Regions from separate parts of the Bradyrhizobium algeriense genome, predicted to be linked through region 1. Evidence: predicted binding sites of a transcription regulator. Region 1 holds the regulator's gene; each other region holds the start of a gene.

Region 1 (7,955 bases):
TTTCAGTCGCGGTCGCATGTCTCGCGCCGTCGATGTCCAGCCGCCCATGGGCGCCCGGACCGATGCCGGCATATTCGTCACCGCGCCAATAGACGAGATTGTGCTGGCATGCCGCGCCTGCGCGGGCGTGATTGGAAATCTCGTAGGCCGGCAAGCCATGATGCGCGCAGACTTCCTGCGTCACATCGTAGAGCGCGCGGGCAACCGCCTCGTCCGGGGTCTTCAATTTGCCGGCCGCATGCAGGCCGAAGAACGGCGTGCCTTCCTCGATCGTGAGTTGGTAGAGCGAGAGATGTTCGGCGGCTTCCGAGATCGCGAGCTTCAATTCGTCCGCCCACATCTGCGGCGTCTGGTCGGGGCGGGCGTAGATCAGGTCGAACGAGTAACGGTCGAACGCGCTGCGTGCGATCGCGACCGCGTCCAGCGCCTCGCGCGCGCTGTGCAATCGTCCCAGCCCCTTCAGCGAGGCGTCATCGAGCGCCTGCACGCCGAGCGAGACACGGTTGACGCCGGCTGCGCGATAGCCGCGAAACCGCGTAGCTTCCACGCTGGTCGGATTGGCCTCCAGCGTCACCTCGACATTGTCGGCGACGCGCCAATGCTTGCCGATCGAATCCAGGATGGTGCCTACGGTTTGCGGCTGCATCAACGACGGGGTGCCGCCGCCGAGAAAGATCGACGTGACGGTGCGTCCCGGCGCGCGCGCCGCTGTTGTTTCGATCTCGCGCGCAAACGCACGGGAAAATCTTTCCTCGTCGATCGGCGCGTGGCGGACGTGGCTGTTGAAGTCGCAATACGGGCACTTCGACAGGCAAAATGGCCAGTGCACGTAGACGCCGAAGGCGGTCCGCTTCGGGTAGTGGCGTTCGGCGCTAGCCAAGGCAGATCTCCGCCAGTTTGACGAAGGCGCGCGCCCGGTGCGACAGGCCGAGGCCGAGCGGCGGCAGGCCGTGTTTCTCGATCGAGGTCATCTCGCCAAAGGTTCTGACGTGCCCATCGGGCAGGAATGCCGGATCATAGCCGAAACCGGCGGTGCCGCGCGGCGGCCATACCAGAGTTCCATCGGCGCGGGCCTCGACCTCTTCGAGATGACCGTCGGGCCAGGCGACGCAAAGGGCCGAGACGAAATGCGCACTTCGCTTATCGGGCGTGGTCGCGCCACGTTCCTGCAGCAGGCGTTCGATACGGCTCATCGCCGCCATGAAATCCTTGCCCTCGCCGGCCCAGCGCGCCGAGTAAATGCCGGGCGCGCCATCCAGCGCATCGACGACGAGGCCGGAATCATCGGCAAAGGCCGGAAGCTGGGAAGCCTGCGCCGCCGCGATCGCCTTGATCGCCGCATTCGCCCGAAACGTCTGGCCGGTTTCCTCGGGCTCGCCAAGGCCCAGCTCGCCCGCGGAAACGGCCTCGACGCCATGCGGCGCCAGCAGTTCCCGCATCTCGGCGAGCTTGCCGGGATTGTGGGTCGCGATCACGAGCCGGCCTGTGATTCGACGGTGCATGTGCGATCAGACTACGCGACGGCCAGCTTCTGCAAGTCCACCAGACGCGCGACACCCTTGCGCGCCAGTTCCATCAGCGCGAGGAACTCGTCCTGCGAGAACGGCGTCTTCTCGGCGGTGCCCTGCACCTCGATGATGCGGCCGTCGCCGGTCATGACGAAATTGGCGTCGGTCTCGGCCTCGGAATCCTCGGCATAGTCGAGGTCGAGCACCGGCGTGCCCTGATAGATGCCGCAGGAGATCGCGGCGACATTGTCGCGCAGAACGTTCATTTTCAGCATGTTGCGGCTCTTCATCCACGCGATGCAGTCGGCCAGCGCCACCCAGGCGCCGGTGATCGAGGCGGTGCGGGTGCCGCCATCGGCCTGGATCACGTCGCAATCGACCGTGATCTGGCGCTCGCCCAGAGCTTCGAGGTCGACAGCTGCGCGCAAGCTGCGGCCGATCAGCCGCTGGATTTCGACGGTGCGGCCGCCCTGCTTTCCGGCGGCGGCCTCGCGGCGGGTGCGTTCCAGGGTGGCGCGCGGCAGCATGCCATATTCGGCGGTGACCCAGCCGCGGCCCTGGCCCTTCAGCCACGGCGGCAGCCGTTCTTCCAGGGTGGCGGTGACCAGCACATGGGTGTCGCCGAATTTCACCATGCAGGAACCTTCGGCATATTTGACCACGCCGCGTTCCAGCGACACGGGGCGCAGCTCATCGGGCGCACGGCGGCTTGGCCGCATGGGAAATCCTTTCGAAATCGAGCGAAAACTGGTTCGCGGTGCTTGTAGGTGGGGGCGTGGGCAGCGGCAAGGGCTTTTGGCCGCGTTGGCGGGGAAAGGGATGCTTGTCATTGGCCCGCCGGAGCGACAAATTAGGGGTCCAAGGAGTTAAGCCGTGGCCCACCACGATCCGATTGGCCTGATCGCACCGCATGCCGGGCTTGCCCAGCTCAACGAGCGTTCGCGCGACATTTTTCGTCAAATCGTCGAGAGTTATCTCGCCACCGGCGACCCCGTCGGCTCGCGCAACATTTCTCGCCTGATCGCGGTGCCGCTGTCGCCGGCTTCCGTCCGCAACGTCATGTCGGACCTCGAAGCGCTCGGGCTGATCTATGCGCCGCATACCTCGGCAGGGCGGCTGCCGACCGAACTCGGCCTGCGCTTCTTCGTCGACGCGCTGATGCAGGTCGGTGACCTCACCGAACCCGAGCGGGAATCGATCCAGAGCCAGCTTGCGTCCGTCGGGCGCGCGCAATCGGTCGAGGCGGCGCTGGGTGAAGCGTTGACGCGGTTGTCCGGCCTGACGCGGGCCGCGGCCGTGGTGCTGACCGCCAAATCCAATTCGCGGCTAAAACACATCGAGTTCGTCCGGCTCGAGCCGGAGCGTGCGCTGGTGGTGCTGGTCGGCGAAGACGGCCAGGTCGAAAACCGCGTGCTGACGCTGCCGCCCGGCGTTCCTTCCTCGGCGCTGACGGAGGCGACCAATTTCCTCAATGCGCGGATTCGCGGCCGCACGCTCGCCGAAGCGCGGCTCGAGCTCGAAACCGCGCTGACGCAGAGCCGCGCCGAACTCGACCAATTGACGCAGAAGGTGATCGCGGCCGGCATCGCGAGCTGGTCCGGCGGCGACAATGACGACCGCCAATTGATCGTGCGCGGCCACGCCAATTTGCTCGAAGACCTGCATGCGCTGGAGGATCTCGAACGCGTCAAGTCGCTGTTCGACGATCTCGAGACCAAGCGCGGCGTGATCGATCTGTTGGGCCGGGCCGAGCGCGCCGAAGGCGTCAGGATTTTCATCGGATCGGAGAACAAGCTGTTTTCGCTGTCCGGTTCCTCCACCATCATCGCCCCCTATGGCGACGCCGCGGGCCGCATCGTCGGCGTTCTCGGCGTGATCGGGCCGACGCGGCTGAACTATGCAAGGGTGATTCCGACCGTGGACTACGCCGCCCGGATCGTCAGCCGGATGCTGGGTGGCTAATCCGCCCCGGATGGGGCGGCTGGTTATGCTTGATTTTCGGCCCCTAAAGCACGATATCCCGCCTAGCAAATCCCCATCGAACCAGATGCGTTTTTTGAGAAGGCAGTCTTATGACCGATCCCAACCGGCCGAGTGACGACGAGCTGAAGCAGGCCCAGACCGGCGAGCCCGTGGTCTCAAAACCCTACATCATGCCCGACGATCCCGAGGAAGGGTCGAATGAGGCCCTGACCAAGGAACTGGCCGAGACGCGCGACAAGATGCTGCGCACGCTGGCGGAAATGGAAAATTTGCGCCAGCGCACCAGGCGCGAGGTGGCCGATTCCAAGATGTATGGAATCACCGGGTTTGCGCGCGACATTCTCGATATCGCCGACAATCTGCAGCGCGCGCTCGACGCGATCCCGGCCGAGGCCAGGGAAACCGCCGATCCCGGCATCAAGGCCTTCATCGAGGGCGTCGAGCTGACCGAGCGTTCGCTGCTCAACACGCTGGAGAAGAACGGCGTCAAGAAGTTCGATCCGTCGGGCGAGAAGTTTGATCCGAATTTCCAGCAGGCGATGTACGAAGTGCCTGACCCGTCCGTCCCGTCCGGGACCGTGGTCCAGGTCGTGCAGGCCGGCTTCATGATCGGCGAGCGCGTGCTGCGCCCGGCGCTGGTCGCCGTCTCCAAGGGCGGCGCCAAGGCCGCGCCGGCCAACAACGAACCGAACAGCGCGGCGTAACTAGACCCTCATGGTGAGGAGGCGCGCAAGCGCCGTCTCCGGACGATACTATGCATCGCCGGGCGAACCATGCGGCCCAACTTGGGCCTTCATCCTTCGAGACGCGCGCAGGCGCGCTCCTCCAGCGACGAGCGCAATGGCGCTCGCGCAGGGATGAGGGTTTGGCAGTTTGTTTTCCGCCTCTAAGCCGCGATATCGTCCGACTTGATGCGCTTGACGCCGGCCTTGGTCATGTCGGCCCAGGCCTTTGCGAGCGAGCCCTGGGTGTCGATGCCGCGGCAGGCGTCTTCGATCACATAGGTTTCAAAACCCGCCTTGCGCGCGTCGAGCGCGCTCCATGCCACGCAGAAGTCGGTGGCGAGGCCGGCGAGGAACACCCGCTTCACCCTGCGCGCCTTCAGGTAAGCGGCGAGCCCCGTCGTGGTCTTGCCGTCAGCCTCGGTGAAGGCCGAATAGCTGTCGACGTTCTTGTTGAAACCCTTGCGGATGACGAGCCCGGCATGCGGGATCGCGAGGTCCTTCGACAGCGACGCCCCCTCGGTGCCCTGCACGCAATGGTCGGGCCACAGCACCTGCTTGCCGTAGGGGAGATTAACGGTTTCGAACGGCTTCTTGCCGGAATGGGTGGAGGCGAACGAGACGTGGCCCGCGGTGTGCCAGTCCTGCGTCATCACCACATTGGCAAAACCCTTGGCGATGCGGTTGATGATGGGCACGACCTGCTCGCCGTCTTTGACCGCGAGGCTGCCGCCCGGCAGGAAGCAGTTTTGCACGTCGATGACGAGCAGCGCGGATGCTTCGTCGGGCTTGATCGGCGCCGCCCAAAGCGCCGATGGAACGAGGGCAGCGACCGACGTCGCGCCGAGACCTGTCAGAACCAGCCTGCGAGTAAACATGGTGCGTCTCCCCGGTTATGAACCCGACCGGGGAGAAGGCTAGTTCCATGTGTGTACAAACGAAAGCCCGAAGTTTCGGCGCGCTTGCAAATTTCCGGATCAGGTTCGCGGATGGATTCCGTCGCGCACCGCGCGGAAGCGCGGAAAGGCCTTGGTCCAGTCGTTGCGCGGCGAAGAGCCGATGATGCGCATCGAGCTCTGGGAGCCGAACCGCACCCACTGCACGATGGTAACAGGCGTATTATCCTTGCCGCTGGTGGCGTCGATCCGCGTCTCGTAGCCGGGCTGGCCATCGATGCGGACCGGCTCCGACATCGTGATCCTGCCGTCGCGCACGCCGGGAATGGTGGTTGCGATCTGCTGGGCGAAACGGCCGCGATCATCGGGGGACGCCGCCGTCGAGCCGATCAGGCCGATGATCATGAAGGGCGCGACTTCGAAGCCGGTCTTTTCGTCGCCGTCGGAGAGAATGAGAGCTGCGCCCGGCGCCAGCGTGCGGATGTTCTTGAAGCTCGAGAGCTCGCTCATCTTGAACGGCATCATTCCGAGCTGCTCCTCGACCGGAACCTCGTTGCGGATCACGGCGGAAGCAAACATCTGGCGGATGGCGTCGTCGGTATAGATCTTGGAGGCGTTCTCCGGCACCTGCACGGCGACATAGCCGGAGAAGGTAGGGCCGGGCAGGATCATCGAATAGCGGCGCACATTGCCGGCGCCGTCCTTGGCGTTTTCCTTGCCGTTTTCGACGGTGTAATAGGCGAGCCCCGCCGCAGTCTCGATGCTCTCCGGCTTGATGCCGCCGGCGCCGCCCGGGTTGGCCTTGAAGGCATTGGCGACCTCGCCATAGGCCTCGGCGGGAAGGTCCGTGACCAGCACCTTGACGCCGTGGTCCTCGGTCTCGAAGCCGATGAACGCTCTCGCCTTGTTGAGGCCGACCAGTGGCGTCATGCCCACCCTGGCGCCCGGCGGGAAGACCGGGTCGGCGGCGAACGCGGAAGAGAATACGGTAGAGTTGGCGGCAACGGTCAGGGCAATCGCAGCGAAATATCGAAGTAGCTTCATGGAGCATCTACCGGGTTTGCATGGGGCCGTTCAGTGGGGCCGACGATGCAGCTAGGAATCTCTAGTGGAATTTTGGAGTCTTGCGGTCACGACAGGGGTCGTTCCAGTCGGCCCGCTTTTAGCGGTTTTGATGTCCCTGCAACAGGGCAGGGTAGGGGTCCGTTCCATCGTTACATTCCGATATGTCGGCCTTTTTGCAGGATTTTGCCCGGTATCCGAGCTCTTTTTGAGGCGCTTCCAGCGGCCAAATACCGCGTCCCCTGACGCGGTCGGCCGGGCCCCCGCGGGCGGGAAGATGCCGCTTCGTTGCGCACCGCGTCAGTAGTGCGCGCAGCGAGGCGGCCTTGGTCGAGCGGCCTTGCCGATTTCTTAACACCTCCTGAGGCGCCGCCCCGCCCCGCCCCGGGCTGACACAATCTTTCAAACGTCAGCCTTTTCAGGCCCTAAGCTTGCGTTCGGTCCTTGCAGGGTCGACCCCCCCTCCTATATGAGGCTCACCGTCGCAATATCGCGAGTAATTGATCGTTGGGGGTTCGGTTAGGTGCGCCGTCCAGGGCCCAGCCAACCTGCCGCAACAAGAAGGATATGAGGACCATGGGAAAGGTCATTGGGATCGATCTCGGCACCACGAATTCGTGCGTCGCCGTAATGGATGGCAAGACTGCAAAAGTCATCGAGAACGCGGAAGGCATGCGCACGACGCCTTCGATCGTTGCCGTCACCGATGACGGCGAGCGCCTCGTCGGCCAGCCCGCCAAGCGTCAGGCGGTGACCAATCCCGAGCGAACGTTCTTCGCAGTGAAGCGCCTGATCGGCCGCCGCTACGACGACCCGATGGTCGAGAAGGACAAGAAGCTCGTCCCGTACAAGATCGTCAAGGCATCGAACGGCGACGCCTGGGTCGAGGCCGACGGCAAGACCTATTCGCCCTCGCAGGTCTCCGCCTTCATCCTGCAGAAGATGAAAGAGACCGCGGAAGCCCATCTCGGCCAGAAGGTCGAGCAGGCGGTCATCACCGTTCCAGCCTATTTCAACGACGCGCAGCGTCAGGCCACCAAGGACGCCGGCAAGATCGCCGGCCTCGAAGTACTGCGCATCATCAACGAGCCGACGGCGGCTGCGCTCGCCTACGGTCTCGACAAATCGAAATCCGGCACCATCGCGGTCTACGACCTCGGCGGCGGCACCTTCGACGTCTCGATTCTGGAAATCGGCGACGGCGTGTTCGAGGTGAAGTCCACCAACGGCGATACCTTCCTCGGCGGTGAAGACTTCGACATGCGCCTCGTCAGCTATCTCGCCGACGAGTTCCAGAAGGAGCAGGGCATCAACCTGCGCAACGACAAGCTGGCCTTGCAGCGCCTGAAAGAGGCCGCGGAAAAGGCCAAGATCGAATTGTCCTCGACCACGCAGACCGAAATCAACCTGCCCTTCATCACGGCCGACCAGACCGGGCCGAAGCATCTGACGATGAAGCTGACCCGCGCCAAGTTCGAGGCGCTGGTCGACGATCTCGTCCAGAAGACCATCGAGCCCTGCCGCAAGGCGCTGAAGGATGCGGGCCTCACGGCGGCCGAAATCGGCGAAGTGGTGCTGGTCGGCGGCATGACCCGCATGCCCAAAGTGCAGGAAGTCGTGAAGCAGTTGTTCGGCAAGGAGCCGCACAAGGGCGTCAACCCGGATGAAGTCGTCGCCATCGGTGCGGCGATCCAGGCCGGCGTGCTGCAGGGCGACGTCAAGGACGTGCTGCTGCTCGACGTTACCCCGCTTTCGCTCGGCATCGAGACGCTGGGCGGCGTGTT
Region 2 (7,955 bases), 5.1 Mb from region 1:
GAAAAGCGCGACAGGCTGCGCGACAGCAGGAAGAACAGGAACGGGGCGTGCCTGAGCAGATCGCGGGCGCCTACCGGCATCGTCGAGGACATGGGCAAGAGCGGTGGCCGAGCGCGGTGCCGATGTCAACGGGCGGGCCCGCAACACGGCATTGCGCGGCCGCGCAGCGCTGGCATAATCGTTGCCCGGGGTTGGCGGGGGATTCATGCTGCAACTGCAATCGGCGTTTGGCGTGCTGGCGTTGCTGGCGATCGCATGGGCGCTTGGCGAGAACCGCCGCGCGGTTTCGTTACGGCAAATCGTGGTTGGCCTTGCCGTCACCATCGTCACGGCGCTGGTGCTGCTCAAGCTGCCGCCGGTGGCAAAGGCGTTCGGCGCCATCAACGACGCCGTCAACACAATCGCGGCGGCGACGCGCGCCGGCACGTCCTTCGTGTTCGGCTATCTCGGTGGCGGCGCACTTCCGTTCGAGCTCAAGGCGCCGGGCGCGGATTTCATTTTGGCATTTCAGGCGCTGCCGATTGTGCTGGTCATGAGCGTTCTGACGACACTCTTGTTCTACTGGCGCATCCTGCCGCCGATCGTGCGCGGCATGGCGTGGCTCCTGGAGCGCACGCTCGGCGTCGGCGGCGCGGTGGGACTGTCGGCCGCAGCCAATATCTTCCTCGGCATGGTTGAGGCGCCGCTGTTCATCCGCCCCTATCTGGCGCAGCTCACGCGCAGCGAATTGTTCCTGGTCATGACCGGCGGCATGGCCGGCATCGCCGGCACCGTGCTGGTGCTCTACGCCACCTTCCTCGCACCACTGATCCCGGATGCGGCGGCGCATTTTGTCATTGCCTCCGTATTGGGCGCGCCAGCGGCGATCCTGGTCAGCCTGATCATGGTGCCGGAGACTTCGGACAAGCGCACCGGCGGATCTTTGGAAGATCCCGATATGCACGCGTCCTCGACCATGGACGCCATCGCCAAGGGTACCGCGGCCGGGCTCGAATTGCTGCTCAACATCATCGCGATGCTCTTGGTGCTGGTTGCGCTGGTCTATCTCGTCAACGCGATCCTCGGGCTGTTGCCCGAGATCGGCAGCGCCAAAATTTCGCTGCAGCGCCTGCTCGGCTACCTGATGGCGCCGGTGTGCTGGCTGATGGGCCTGCCCTGGCCGCAGGCGATCACGGCCGGCAGCCTGATGGGCACCAAGACCGTGCTCAACGAATTGATCGCCTATGTCGACCTGTCAAAACTCGGCACGGATGCGCTCGATCCGCGCTCGCGCCTGATCATGCTCTATGCGATGTGCGGTTTTGCTAACTTCGCCAGCCTCGGCATCATGATCGGCGGCCTCGGCACCATGGCGCCTGAACGGCGCGAGGAGATCAATGCGCTGGGATTGAAGTCGATTGTGTCAGGCACGCTGACGACGTGTTTGATGGGGGCGGTGGTGGGGGTGATGACGTAACGCTCTCTCCGTCGTTCCGGGGCGACGCGTCAGCGTCGAACTCCGATGTGCAATTGCACATCGGAGAACCTCGAGATTCTCAGGTGCGCAATTGCGCACCATAGTTCGCTTCGCGCCCGGAATGACGGCAAGAATTACGACGCCAATTCCACCGTCTTGAACTCCGCCGGCAAAATCACTTCCAGCAGTTCAACGTCGTCGGAATAATCCATGATCAGATGCTTGATGCGCGGCGGCTGGGTCCAGGCGCTGCCTTCCTTCATCAGCGTCTCGCCCTGGCCTTCCATGTAGGTCTTCACCCAGCCCTTGAGCACGTAGACCATCTGGAATTCGACGTCGTGGTAGTGCAGCTTTGAAACTTCCGCCGGATTGCACGGACCGATCAGCCGGATCACATGCGCCTGCGCCAGGCCATGGGTCGCGTCGGCAATGCCGAGGTCGCGGTAATGCGCGTAAGCGCGCAGGCCGTCGGCCTTGAAATCCTCCTCGCGGTGATGGCTAATGGCGATGCGCTGCTTCGGCCGCGCCTTGGACTTGACCGCTTTGGGCTTCGCGGCGGACACGCCCCTCGCCTTCTTGATGGTCTTGCGGGCTGAGGATTTGGCTGCCGTCTTGTGACCCGACCATTTCTTCTTTACGGCGGGCTGGGCCGCGGCGCGCGACGCGACTTTCTTCTTGGCCATGGGTGCCTCCCTTTTTGTTTGTGGCGGGAGGCTAACACAAAATTTTTTTGTAGGATGGGCAAAGCGCAAGCGTGCCCACCATCGCGAGCGGAGTGTTAGATGGTGGGCACGGCGCAAGCGCCTTTGCCCACCCTACGGCATCTCATCAATGCAGCCTGAACACGCCGTCGACCGCGCGCAGCTCGGCCGGCTTGATCAGCCTGGAATGCGCGACCGTCACCGAAAACAGCGGGCCATCAAGCTTTTCCTGCCAGAAGGCGAGGAAATCCTTCAGCGCTGGGAATTTCGGAAACAGATCGTAATTCTGCCAGACATAGGTCTGCAGCAATGCGGGATGATCCGGCATCCGATACAGGATTTGCGCCGTCGTCAGCCCGTAACCCAGCACCTGCTTCCGAAAATCGTCGGAAGCAACTCCAACCCGCGAGACCATGCCAAACCTCCATTGCTGGAAGCGCATTTCACGTGGTGGCCACACACCGAGCCACCCCGGCGGAGATGCGCTCACATGAGAGAAATGTGACGCACGCGACCCTCCCATCACAAGCCTAAATGTTTAATGAATTGTTGAAAATTCACGCGTTAGCAGCAGCTTACCGCACATGCTAATACAGGGTCCCGGGTCCGGCCGACCCGGTTAATCATGATTAATGAAATTGGCAGGTGTCATATTTGAGTGCCAATTTTTCTGCTAGAAGCCCTTGTCCCCCGAACAAGTCTGGCCTAAATCAGCCGCAGCCGAGTTGGCACTCGCTGGCTCGGACTGCCAAAATTCCAGAATCTGATAACATCTTCAGAAACTTAGGAGGACTGCATGAAATTCCGTCCGCTTCACGACCGCGTCGTGGTCAAGCGCATCGACGCCGAAGAGAAGACCGCTGGCGGCATTATCATTCCGGACAGTGCCAAGGAAAAGCCCTCGCAGGGCGAAATCGTCGCCGTGGGCCCGGGTGGCCGCGACGAAGCCGGCAAGCTGATCCCGATCGACCTCAAGGTCGGCGACCGCGTGTTGTTCGGCAAATGGTCGGGCACCGAGGTCAAGATCGACGGTGAAGATCTCCTGATCATGAAGGAGTCCGACGTCATGGGCGTGCTCGACGTCCCCGCCACCAAGAAGAAGGCTGCCTAAGCGCTTCGCCTGCAACGCTCACCCTGAGGAGCGCCCGCAAGGCGCCTCCCCGACAGGGTGAGAAACAAAGATCAACTCAGGGAAACCAAATATGTCAGCTAAAGAAGTCAAATTCGGCGTCGATGCCCGCGACCGCATGCTGCGCGGCGTGGACATTCTCGCCAACGCCGTCAAGGTGACGCTCGGCCCCAAGGGCCGCAACGTCGTGCTCGACAAGTCGTTCGGCGCTCCCCGCATCACCAAGGACGGCGTCACCGTCGCCAAGGAGATCGAGCTCGACGACAAGTTCGAGAACATGGGCGCGCAGATGGTGCGCGAAGTCGCCTCCAAGTCGGCCGACGCGGCCGGCGACGGCACCACCACCGCGACCGTTCTGGCGGCTGCGATCGTCCGTGAAGGCGCCAAGTCGGTTGCCGCCGGCATGAACCCGATGGACCTGAAGCGCGGTATCGATCTCGCGGTGGAAGCCGTGGTCGCCGACCTCGTCAAGAACTCCAAGAAGGTCACCTCGAACGAGGAAATCGCCCAGGTCGGCACCATCTCCGCCAACGGCGACGCCGAAATCGGCAAGTTCCTTGCCGACGCCATGAAGAAGGTCGGCAACGAAGGCGTCATCACGGTTGAGGAAGCCAAGTCGCTCGAGACCGAACTCGACGTCGTCGAGGGCATGCAGTTCGACCGCGGCTACATCTCGCCCTACTTCGTCACCAACGCCGACAAGATGCGCGTTGAAATGGACGATGCCTACATCCTGATCAACGAGAAGAAGCTCTCCTCGCTGAACGAGCTGCTGCCGCTGCTCGAAGCCGTGGTGCAGACCGGCAAGCCGCTGGTCATCGTCGCGGAAGACGTCGAAGGCGAGGCCTTGGCCACGCTTGTCGTGAACCGTCTGCGTGGTGGCCTCAAGGTCGCGGCCGTCAAGGCTCCGGGCTTCGGCGATCGCCGCAAGGCCATGCTGCAGGACATCGCCGTTCTGACCGGTGGTCAGGCGATCTCGGAAGATCTCGGCATCAAGCTCGAGAACGTCACCCTGCAGATGCTCGGCCGCGCCAAGAAGGTGATGATCGACAAGGAAAACACCACCATCGTCAACGGTGCCGGCAAGAAGGCCGACATCGAAGCGCGCGTCCAGCAGATCAAGGCGCAGATCGAGGAAACCACCTCGGACTACGACCGCGAGAAGCTGCAGGAGCGTCTGGCCAAGCTCGCGGGCGGCGTCGCGGTGATCCGCGTCGGCGGCGCGACCGAAGTCGAGGTGAAGGAGCGCAAGGATCGCGTGGATGACGCGATGCATGCGACCCGTGCGGCGGTTGAAGAAGGCATCGTGCCGGGCGGCGGCGTCGCCCTGCTCCGCGCCTCCGAGCAGCTCAAGCGCATCAGGACCGCCAACGACGACCAGAAGACCGGTGTCGAGATCGTGCGCAAGGCGCTCTCCGCGCCCGCCCGCCAGATCGCGATCAACGCCGGTGAAGACGGTTCCGTCATCGTCGGCAAGATCCTCGAGAAGGAGCAGTACAATTACGGCTTCGACTCGCAGACCGGCGAGTACGGCAACCTGGTCTCCAAGGGCATCATCGACCCGACCAAGGTGGTTCGTGCGGCGATCCAGAACGCGGCCTCCGTCGCGGCTCTCCTGATCACCACCGAAGCCATGATCGCCGAACTGCCGAAGAAGAACCAGGGCGCCGGCGCCGGCATGCCTCCGGGCGGCGGCATGGGCGGCATGGACTTCTAAGTCCAGCCACTCAGGCGACCCAGGAAATGCAAAACCCCGGCAGCGATGCCGGGGTTTTTGTTTGGACGGACGACGGAAATGCCCGCCGCGACGAACGCCGGCGTTCCCCTTGCAACGCTACGCTGAAGAAAAAGCTTCCTGCTCCCTGAGATATCCCTCTTATGCACAGGGCTCCGTGGATATACGATCGTATGCGTTGACAATCTCAAAAAAAATTTTTGCGAGAGTCGCAATTCGAACCGACGCTCCGCTTCTCTTGACGCAAAGTCGTATCGGGTCGGGGCTAAATCAAAGCTCATCCAAAATCTGATCGAACACGGAGCGTGAGCTCTCGTGACGCAAGCGAGCGTTGCGGAGAATGCTTTCGCTTGAGAGGAGTAATGCTGCGTGAGTGAAAGCGAAATGAAAGTAACAGCCAACGGAACCAATGTCTTCGGGATGCCGCTACCGGACTTCTCGAAATTCGCCTTGCCCGGCATCGGCGGCAACGAGCAGGCCCTCGCCCGCACCCGGGAAGGCTTCGAGAAGATCAAGGCCGCGTCGGAGGAGATGACGGAAGCGCTGCGCGAGACCTATTCGGGCAACGCCAGAAGCGCGACCGACTATGGGCTGAAGGTGCTTGAAATCTCAAACGCCAATGCCGCCTCGGCGCTCGATTTCTTGATCCATCTCTGTGGCAGCAAGTCAGCGACCGAGGTCTTCACCTTGTCGGCGGCGCAAACGCGCAAGGCGTTCGACACCGCTTCCGACCAGAACAGGGAATTGTGGGCGCTTGCCCAGAAGCTTGCGACCGAAACGGGTGAGCCGATCAGGAAGCACTTCACCAAGGTTATCCACCAAGCAGGCTAAAAAAGCCCGCTCAGTTCACGTCTAGGAATTTGTTCTGAGGAGGGATCCGGCCGGTTGGAACAAGCCAAGCAGCGAGCATGCAGCCCCCACTGGCCGACGCTCGCGCTGAACAAGGTGCGCGATGCCCCCCAAGTAACCCGCACCGACAACAGGCGCATTCCAACCGGCCGGTGCTTTCTTTCGAAATACACACACAAACCAATCGCAAGGGAGGGCGACATGGGTATGGTCATGGTCAAATGTCCGCAAACCGGACTGGCGATTCCCACCGGCATCAAGACTGATCGCGAAAGCTTTGGGCGCAGCGCGGTGTTTTTCTCGCGCACGCGTTGCGTGATCTGCCACACCGATCACGCGTGGTTTGCACGCGAAGCCTGGGTCGACGAGCCGAGCATCCGGGTGCGGCGTCGCAGGGCGGCCTCCCCGGCCTAATCGTCGACACAGATTGAACGACGATCGCGATGGAGGACACCATGGCGCGGATGCAAATCTCATCTGAAACTTCAACCTGGCTGCTGCAGGCCAAGGCCTTTCTCGACGAAGCGCGACGGCGGAAGCCGGGCCCTGAACGCAACGAGCTGCGCGAGACGGCAAAGGTACTGCGCGAGCTTGCGAAACTCGAGGCGGCGTCCGAGCAAGCCCTCGAACGTGATTGGCGGCAGAGAACCTGACCGAGCGCAGGATCCGCTCGTTGATGGGCTTTTCCCGGAACGCCGCAGCAGCACGTCGCGACGTGGAAAGTTCAAGCGGTCGCGCGAAACGCGCTTACCTGACACCGCCCGATTTGATTTCGGGGGTGCGCCCGGCTTCGAGCAGACCTCTCGCGCGGGATTGGTCCGAATTCGCTAAGAGAATCTCCTCAACTTCGAGGCGCATGACCCGATGGCATTCGCACGCGGCCGCCGCGAGCCGCGCCCGGTCGATCTCGATCAGACCTCGTCGATCGGACCTGATCGCTCCGCGCGCGCGCAGATTACGCATCAGGAGCGTCACCGTCGTGCGTCGCACACCGAGCATTTGCGACAGCGCGTGCTGGGTGAGCGGGAGCGCATCATGGTCGACGCGGTCGCGCAACTGAAGCAGCCAGCGGGCCATGCGGGCTTCGACCGGGTGCAGCGCGTTGCAGGCCAAGCCGAGCTGGAACTGCATCAACATCGCCTTGACGTGATTCTGAACCATGCGTCGGATCGCGGGACTGCGGTTAAAGAGGCCAAGGAATCGCGATGCAGGGATTCGAGACGCGGTGCCGGCCGCGCGAACGACGGCTGTCGTGGCCGAAGGTGATGGCCCGAGCACCGAAAGAATGCCGACGGCTCCCTCACGCCCGATTGCCGCGGTGGCAACCGTGTGTCCGTCCGCCATGTCGATCATCAAGGTGATCGCGCCGCTGTGGGGAAAGACGACGTAATCGATGTCGTCACCCGCCCGCGAAAGGACCGCGTCCTGATCGAGCGCGATCATTTCAAGTTCAGGTTCCAGCAAATCGAAGTCCGGTGCAGGCAATGCTGCAAGAAGGCGATTGCCCATTCCGCCGCGAGGCTTCACTGCGGAGAACCCGCTGTGACGTGTCTGCGGCGTTCTCCATTGGGAGTGTCGCGAAACGGCCGATTCAACATTGATTAAATTTGCTCTCTCTAAGCGTACTCACACAAACACGCTCTCACCCTAACAACAAACTCCAAACGCTCGGCCGCGAGGCGGACCTTCTGCTCGCAGGGCCTTAGGAAGTTAGATGCAAATGGGCCGACGAACGCAACCGCAAAATACGCATGGGTAACACCGTAAGCTTACGGGACCGTGCGGTTCCAATTCCGGCGCATGGCATGCCGACAGGCGTTTGCGGCCTTTGCTTCTCAATGGCGGCCGTAGCCACGACGAGAGCCGCGTCGCGCGTTGCGGTAATACAGCCACTAGTGTCACGCTATTGCACTACCGTCTCGATCCGCTCGTAACGAATAGCAGGCGGCGTGCCATTGCCGCCGGCATCGAGCGAAAAGAAAATCATGCCCACGCGACCGACGACATTCTCCAGTGGAATGTATCCTACCGCCGATCGGCGGGCATGAAAATGAAGGGCCGCCCGTGGGCGACCCTTCCTGTCAC
Region 3 (7,955 bases), 7.1 Mb from region 1:
CCGGATCGCAATTCGGTAGCGCGATGACGAACTCGTCGCCGCTCAGGCGTCCCAGCAGGTCGGACGGCTGGATACGGGCGCGCAGCCGTTTTGTAAATTCGATCAGCAGGGCGTCGCCCGCCGAATGTCCGAGCGTGTCGTTGACGTCCTTGAAGTGATCGAGATCCAGGAACACCAGCGCGAGCTGCTTCTGTGGCGCGCAGTCTTCGATGGCCTGGTTGATCAGCTCACGCAACTGCGCACGGTTCGGCAGCCCGGTCAGCATGTCATGGTAGGCGAGCCGGGCGATCTGGGCGCGGGCTTCCTTTCGCTCGATCGCCAGCGCGCCGAGGTGAACGCAGGCGTCGACGATCCGCTGATGCCAGCGGCTCGGCGCGCGACATTCCCTGAAATAGAAGGCGAAGGTGCCAATCACGCGGCCGTCCTTGGCCTTGATCGGCGTCGACCAGCAGGCCTTCAGGCCGACCTCGAGCGGCCGTGTCTTGTACGGCTGCCAGCGCGGATCGGTGTCGATATCTTCGGCCAGTATAGGCTTGCCAAAATACGCCGCCGACCCGCACGAGCCGACAGCCGGACCAATGGCGATGCCTTCAAGCGCGCGTGAGTAATCTTCAGGCAGGCTCGGTCCACCCAGCGGATGCACCAGGCCGTCGGAATCGACGTGCAGCACCGAAGCCACGACATCAGGTGCAATGGCTTCAACGCGCCGGCAAAGCTGGTCGGCAATCTCGGTGATCGGGAGTTCGTCGGCCAACGCGCTCATGATCAATTGCTGCAGCGACCGCAACTGCTTGTTCTCGGAGATATCGGTCAACAGGGCGAAGATGTACTTGACGCGCCCGCGGGCGCTGCGGAACGGCTTGACCATGGCCGAGACCCAGACTTCATCGCCGTTCTTGTCGTAGGCCAGGATTTCGTCTTCAGTGCCGCACTCATCGTAGATTCGGCGGCGTAGCTTCGGCAGCGTCTTGCGATTGGTGAAGCGGCCGGCAAGCAACTGGCTCGCCTGCCGTCCTTGTGCTTCTTCAGGTGAGTATCCGAACATTCCGGAGAACGCGGCGTTGGTATAGACGACCTGCAGCTTGCGGTCGGTGACGACGACCGCGCGATTGGTCTTGTCGGCCACCAGGTTGAGCAGCGCGATCCTCTCGCGTCGTTCGACCTCGGCGGTGATGTCACGAACGAAGACCATGTGGTTAGCTCGGCCCCCGATCTCGACACGCGACACCGATAGCTGAGCCCGGATCCGGCTGCCGTCGTTGCGCCGGATCGTGATCTCGGAATCGGCGCCATTTTGCAGGTCATTGAAGCCGAGGCAGCGTGCATCGCAGCCGAGAATCTCCGTGCGCGGCACGCCCCAGATCAATTCGGCCGCGGCGTTGAAATGGCTTACATGCATGTCGCCGTCGATGATGACGACAGCCTGGCTCGCCTGCTCGAGCGCCGCCAGCAGGAATTCGGGAGTGTCGACCGTAGGGCAATCGGAGGCGCGCATCGTCTGACCTTGTAACCCGGCAGCCATCGTCGACGCCCGGCGTCGGACGGAAAATGGTTGCTGCATCGCAAGGTTAGAAGGCCGCGCGAGATCAGGAAGTTGTGCAACTCACAACGAGCAGGTTGGAACTCGCATCATGATTAAGGCTTCGTTAATAGGGGCCGGCGCGAAATCCGCCTTCGGGAGCCCACATGGCGGGGCCTTAACGCGGACCTCGTCCAGGTCGAAAATGATCCATGGGCGAAAATATCCGGCCATGATCCGTTTGGTGGTAACCGGTCAGACTTGCTGCGCAAAACGATCCGTCGCTTTGATCAGGGCATCAAGAATGCCTGGTTCATCGTAGGAGTGGCCGGCGCCCTCGATCAGATGAAAGTCGGCTTGAGGCCAGGCCTTGTGTAACTGATACGCATAGCGTGCCGGACATGGCATGTCGTAACGGCCATGCACAATCGCGCCTTTCCATGCAGCTATCGTCGTCGAGATAGACGTGCAGCGGATGCAGAAAGACCCGGCATCGCTGCCTGGCCTTTCTTATTGTTGTGCTCTGAATGGTTGGACTTAGAAGTCCATGCCGCCCATACCACCCATGCCGCCGCCACCCGCAGGCATACCGGCGCCGCCCTGGTTTTTCTTCGGCACTTCGGCCACCATGGCTTCCGTGGTGACCAGGAGCGCGGCAACCGAGGCTGCATTCTGGATCGCCACGCGAACGACCTTGGTCGGGTCGATGATGCCCTTCGAGATCAGGTTGACATATTCGCCGGTCTGCGAGTCGAAGCCGTAGGCATACTGGTCCTTTTCGAGGATCTTGCCGAGGATGACGGAACCGTCTTCGCCTGCGTTGATCGCGATCTGGCGGGCCGGCCAAGATAGCGCCTTGCGCACGATCTCGACACCGGTCTTCTGGTCGTCGTTCTTGGTGCGCAGGCCCTTGAGATGCAGGGAGGCACGGAGCAGGGCGACGCCGCCGCCCGGCACGATGCCTTCCTCAACCGCAGCACGGGTCGCATGCATCGCATCATCCACGCGATCCTTACGCTCCCTTACCTCGACCTCGGTCGCGCCACCGACGCGGATCACGGCTACGCCGCCCGCGAGCTTGGCCAGACGCTCCTGCAGCTTCTCACGGTCGTAGTCCGAGGTGGTTTCCTCGATCTGCGCCTTGATCTGGGCCACGCGGGCTTCGATGTCGGCCTTCTTGCCGGCCCCGCTGACGATGGTGGTGTTCTCCTTGTCGATCATCACCTTCTTGGCGCGGCCGAGCATCTGCAGGGTGACGTTCTCGAGCTTGATGCCAAGATCTTCCGAGATCGCCTGACCAGCGGTCAGAACCGCGATGTCCTGCAGCATGGCCTTGCGGCGATCGCCGAAGCCCGGAGCCTTGACGGCCGCGACCTTCAGGCCACCGCGCAGGCGGTTGACGACAAGGGTGGCGAGCGCTTCGCCTTCGACGTCTTCGGCGATAATCAGAAGCGGCTTGCCGCTCTGCACCACGGCTTCCAGCAGCGGCAGCAGTTCGTTCAGCGAGGAGAGCTTCTTCTCGTTGATCAGGACATAGGCGTCTTCCATCTCAACGCGCATCTTGTCGGCGTTGGTGATGAAGTAGGGCGAGATGTAGCCGCGGTCGAACTGCATGCCTTCGACGACTTCAAGCTCGGTCTGGAGCGACTTGGCTTCCTCGACCGTGATGACGCCCTCGTTGCCGACCTTCTTCATGGCGTCCGCCAGGAACTTGCCGATTTCGGCGTCGCCGTTGGCGGAGATGGTGCCGACCTGGGCGATTTCCTCGTTCGAGGTGACCTTCTTGGAGTTCTTCTCGAGGTCGGCGACCACGGCTTCCACCGCCATGTCGATACCGCGCTTCAGATCCATCGGGTTCATGCCGGCGGCAACCGACTTGGCGCCTTCACGGACGATCGCAGCCGCCAGCACGGTCGCGGTGGTGGTGCCGTCGCCGGCAGCGTCTGCCGACTTGGAGGCGACTTCGCGCACCATCTGCGCGCCCATGTTCTCGAACTTGTCCTCAAGCTCGATTTCCTTGGCGACGGTGACGCCGTCCTTGGTCATGCGGGGAGCGCCGAATGACTTATCGAGTACGACGTTGCGGCCCTTCGGACCGAGCGTCACCTTGACGGCATTGTGGAGAATGTCGACACCGCGCAGCATGCGGTCGCGGGCATCTACGCCGAATTTGACTTCCTTGGCTGACATGATGATCTCCGTATTTCCAGATCCCAAGGTCCACGCGATTGGGCGGATTCCTGCGGGATGAGATTTGGATTGCAGGGCCTCTTCCTTCGAGACGCCGGCTGCGCCGGCTCCTCAGGATGAGGGAACGGGCTTAAGCGCTTAAGCGGCCTTCTTCTTGGCTGCGGGAACGTCGGTGAGGACGCCCATGATGTCGCTTTCCTTCATGATCAGAAGTTCCTGACCATCGAGCTTGACCTCGGTGCCCGACCACTTGCCGAACAACACGCGGTCGCCGGCCTTTAGGTCGATCGGGATCAGCTTGCCGGCTTCGTCACGGCCGCCCGGACCAACGGCGATGATCTCGCCCTGCGAGGGCTTTTCCTTGGCACTGTCCGGAATGAGGATGCCGCCAGCGGTCTTGTCTTCGGCATCGATGCGTTTGACCACGACGCGGTCGTGGAGCGGACGGAACTTCATGCGATCCTCCATGGCTTTTGTGATTATTTCTGGATTGGCAGTCGCAATGAGCGAGTGCTAGCCGCCCCTGACATAAGCCTGTGACACTGTGGCGCAAGGGCTTCGGCCCACGATGTTTGACTGCGACTTGAGGAGGGCGACTGCTGGCAGGTGAAGTAACATGCTGCTAGCGCGCTGATTGCTATGACCTATTGAACGTTTTCGTTTTTGGCGAATTGAGGATCACGCATTACTCTTCAGTTGGGCTGGAGGCTGGCATGGTCGAGAAAGATACGGTTTCCAGGGATTTCAGGAAGCAGGTCTTAGGCTACGGACTGACAACAGCGGAAATCGTTTATCGCCGTCCGGATCGGCGCTGGTTGCTGCAAACTTACGTCTGGCAGGACTACGATATGTTTCCGGATTTCCCGGCGTTGAAGGATTTCCTCGCGTTCTGGGAAACAAGGCTCGAAGGTCCGCTGTTTGCGGTTACCATCGCGCACTCCAAACTGATCAAGCCTGCCGAACTACGCGCCGTGGACGGAGTCCTCCGGCTGCATTAACGCCGGCGCCACGAAAATCGCAAAGGCATTTGAACCGCCCTCCGGGTGCGACAACCGTAAAAGCGCATATGCATATGTTGGACGTGCTGCTTAGCGCGAGGGGGGTAACTGAAGGCAAAGGTCGCGATAATTAACAAGTGGTCCGCCACGTCCACACTTCCCATCCTCCATTCTTAAGCGCACGATGCGCTTCGGTCCATGCCCTCAGAGGAGGTAGCTATGGAACATCAATTTTTCATTCGCCGGCAAAACCTTAAGCTCTATCGCAGTCTCGTGGCTGCATCGGAAGCGGCGGCCGCGAAAGCTGACGCGCGGCAGGAGAAGCTTTTAAAGCTACTGGCAGAGGAAGTAGCGAGCGAACCGCCGCCCAGAAAGAGCTAAGGCGCTTGATGCCGGCATGAGTGGCTTAACCTGTCAAAAGCAATTAGCAGCGGCTACGGCGAATCCATCGCTAGTGGCAAGTTTGGTTTGCCGTCTTTCCGGACTCGGCAATTCCCTTCACGGCAATTGCCGAACATACAGGACATTGTTGGCGCCGTAATCGCGGACATTGCGATATCAATCAGGGGGCGCATTGCGGGCGCTAGCCCTTCAAGTATTACAAAATCCGCCGGTTCACTTCGACCCGCCTTACCTGGGCGGGTGCAAATCGCCTTGAAGCCAGCGTCCAAGGGACTTGGACTTCATAGGGTCTTCATACGCGGCAAGGGTCGCATGTGCGTGGTTGCAGATGGCGCATTCAAAGGTATGCAAGTCGACGCCCGGGCGTGCTGGCTCGATACTGACGAGCATCATCGGGGCCTTGCACTTCGGACAAGCGGGGCGCTCAATTGCAACGAATGGAATGACGGACGACAGGCGTTGAGACTGGGGCATGATGCTTCCCTCGAATAGGCGGGAGCGTAACACTCTCTGTCACCGGTAATGCCCAGGAGGCGGAGCGATGATTGTCTGAGTATGCGCCTCCAGGGAACTCAAAAGCGAGTTAATTCGCGGATATTTGGAAGGAAGATAAGCACGCACCACCCCATAGTCCGGGCCCGCCGGCTCACCCCCCGCGGGTTTTGGTTGCCTTCCACATCGGCATGAGGTTGTCTTAGGTCCTATCGGATATGGGAGACGATCAAGGTGGCAACTGGAACGGTGAAGTGGTTCAACGCGACAAAGGGCTATGGATTCATTCAGCCCGATAACGGCAGCAAGGATGTTTTCGTGCACATCTCCGCGGTCGAGAAAGCTGGGCTCAGCACACTCAATGAGGGTGCAAAGGTCAGCTATGAGGAAGTGCCCAACAAGGGGAAGACTTCGGCGGAGAATTTGAGGGTCGGGTGACTTCGGAAGGGCATGGCCCGCCGGCTCCCGTCGAAGGGGGCGCGCGGTTCGCTGCGCCGGGTTCGGACATCACGCGATTTCCAACTTGAGTCCGGAAATGCGCACCAAAGCGGACGTCCACCGATCACTCTGAACTTATGGGGTCACACCCCCTATATCCCACTCGCGCCCTCGTGCTGGAAGCCGAGATAGCTTGCCGCGACGCGCTGGTTGGACGCGATATCCCTTGCCGATCCGGACAGGATGAATTCGCCGAGCTCCATGACATAGGCGCGGTCGGCGATTTTGAGGGCGGCTTGCGCGTTCTGTTCGACCAGCAGCACCGAGACGCCAGCGGCGCGCAGTTCGCCGATGGTGCGGAAGATGTCGGCGACGATAATCGGCGCCAGCCCGAGGCTCGGTTCGTCCAGCATCAACAGTTTTGGCGCGCCCATCAACGCGCGGCCCATCGCCAGCATCTGCTGCTCGCCGCCCGACAGCGTGCCGGCCAGCTGCTTGCGCCGCTCCTTCAGCCGCGGAAACAGCGTATAGACGCGCTCGAACGATTTTGCTGCGGTAGCCTTCGGAATCCGGAAGGCGCCGAGCTCCAGATTGTCCTCGACGTTCATGGTGCCGAACAATTCGCGGTGCTCCGGCACCAGACACAGGCCCGCCGCGACGCGATCCTCGATGTCGAGCGGGGCCATGTCGGCGCCTGCAAAGGCGGTGGCGCCCTTGAGCGGCAGCACGCCCATGATGGCGTTCAAGAGCGTGGTCTTGCCGGCGCCGTTGGCGCCGATGATGGTGACGATCTCGTTGTCGGCGACGTCGAGCGAAACCGAACGCACGGCTTCGACCTTGCCGTAGGAAACATGGGCGTCGGAGACCGATAACAGCGCGCTCATGCGGTGGCTCCGAGATAGGCCTTGATCACATCGGGATTGGTCTTGATCTCAGCCGGCGTGCCCTCAGCGATCTTGGTGCCGAAATCGAGCACCACGATGCGGTCGGCGAGGTCCATCACAAAACCCATGTCGTGCTCGACCAGGAGCACCGACATGCCGCCGTCGCGCAATTGACGGAGGAGGGCAGCGAGCCGCTGCTTCTCCATATGGCGCAATCCCGCGGCCGGCTCGTCGAGCAGCAGCAGCAATGGATCGACGCACAGCGCGCGCGCAATTTCGACAATGCGCTGCTGGCCGAGCGACAGGCTTCCCGCCAACTGGTCGATCTGGTCGCCGAGGCCGACGCGCTCGATCTGGCGCGCGGCTTCTGCCAGCAGCTTTGCTTCATCGGCCCGGTCCAGCCGGAGCATGCTGGAAATTGCGCCGGCGTGCCCGCGCAGATGCGCGCCGATCGCGACGTTCTCCAGCACGGTCATGTCCGGCACCAGCTTGACGTGCTGGAAGGTGCGCGCGACGCCGAGTTTTACCACCTCCTGCGGCGGGGCGTTGTCGACCTTGCGGCCGAGCACCGAGATAGTGCCGCCGGTCGTGGTCAGCACGCCCGTGATCAGGTTGAAGGTCGTGCTCTTGCCGGCGCCGTTGGGACCGATCAGGGCTACGATCTCGCGGGCCTGGACGTCGAAGGAAACGTCGTTGACGGCAATCACGCCGCCGAACTGCTTGCGCGCTTTCTCGATCTGGAGCAGCGCGGCAGCAGAGGCCGGCGCGCGCTCGCGCTTGGCGAGGGGAAGCGACGTATCGGGTATCTTGCGGCCCGGCTTGAACGGCAGCCGCGCCATCAGCCACGGCCAGACGCCGGTCGGCGCCAGTTGCAGCAGGACGACCAGCAGGATGCCGAACACGATGGTCTCGAGCTGGCTCTGGCCGCCGAATACCAGCGGCAGATAGCTCTGCAGGATTTCTTTCAGGATCACCACAATGCCGGCGCCCAGCACCGCGCCCCAGACATAGCCGGCACCGCCGACGACCGCG

What was found. The regulator HrcA, encoded in region 1, represses chaperone genes, less so after heat shock. The targets are predictions, from matches to a motif close to GTTAGCACTCNCNNNNNGNGAGTGCTAAC.
Region 2: a site for HrcA is predicted at 2,882-2,910, ahead of V1286_RS09810 (co-chaperone GroES). Genes of this name have one in related genera too.
Region 3: a site for HrcA is predicted at 4,199-4,227, ahead of V1286_RS00300 (co-chaperone GroES). Genes of this name have one in related genera too.

Annotation. Positions count from the first base shown of each region.
Region 1 covers NZ_JAZHRV010000001.1:7,175,825-7,183,779, reverse strand. Annotated here, with positions in the region: gene hemW (radical SAM family heme chaperone HemW) at 1-880, opposite strand, end outside; gene rdgB (RdgB/HAM1 family non-canonical purine NTP pyrophosphatase) at 873-1,502, opposite strand; gene rph (ribonuclease PH) at 1,514-2,227, opposite strand; gene hrcA (heat-inducible transcriptional repressor HrcA) at 2,382-3,470, shown strand; gene grpE (nucleotide exchange factor GrpE) at 3,581-4,195, shown strand; gene pncA (bifunctional nicotinamidase/pyrazinamidase) at 4,378-5,091, opposite strand; gene V1286_RS34485 (hypothetical protein) at 5,191-6,153, opposite strand; gene dnaK (molecular chaperone DnaK) at 6,748-7,955, shown strand, end outside.
Region 2 covers NZ_JAZHRV010000001.1:2,030,193-2,038,147, reverse strand. Annotated here, with positions in the region: gene V1286_RS09830 (MFS transporter) at 1-92, opposite strand, end outside; gene V1286_RS09825 (NupC/NupG family nucleoside CNT transporter) at 206-1,456, shown strand; gene V1286_RS09820 (cupin domain-containing protein) at 1,591-2,139, opposite strand; gene V1286_RS09815 (usg protein) at 2,285-2,572, opposite strand; gene V1286_RS09810 (co-chaperone GroES) at 2,954-3,268, shown strand; gene groL (chaperonin GroEL) at 3,360-5,003, shown strand; gene V1286_RS09800 (phasin family protein) at 5,391-5,852, shown strand; gene V1286_RS09795 (hypothetical protein) at 6,072-6,284, shown strand; gene V1286_RS09790 (hypothetical protein) at 6,326-6,523, shown strand; gene V1286_RS09785 (Crp/Fnr family transcriptional regulator) at 6,618-7,379, opposite strand; gene V1286_RS09780 (slipin family protein) at 7,952-7,955, opposite strand, start outside.
Region 3 covers NZ_JAZHRV010000001.1:54,703-62,657, forward strand. Annotated here, with positions in the region: gene V1286_RS00285 (EAL domain-containing protein) at 1-1,495, opposite strand, end outside; partial or broken gene V1286_RS00290 (prolyl aminopeptidase) at 1,775-1,954, opposite strand; gene groL (chaperonin GroEL) at 2,057-3,709, opposite strand; gene V1286_RS00300 (co-chaperone GroES) at 3,848-4,165, opposite strand; gene V1286_RS00305 (usg protein) at 4,423-4,707, shown strand; gene V1286_RS00310 (hypothetical protein) at 4,927-5,088, shown strand; gene V1286_RS00315 (cold-shock protein) at 5,836-6,039, shown strand; gene V1286_RS00320 (ABC transporter ATP-binding protein) at 6,192-6,923, opposite strand; gene V1286_RS00325 (branched-chain amino acid ABC transporter ATP-binding protein/permease) at 6,920-7,955, opposite strand, start outside.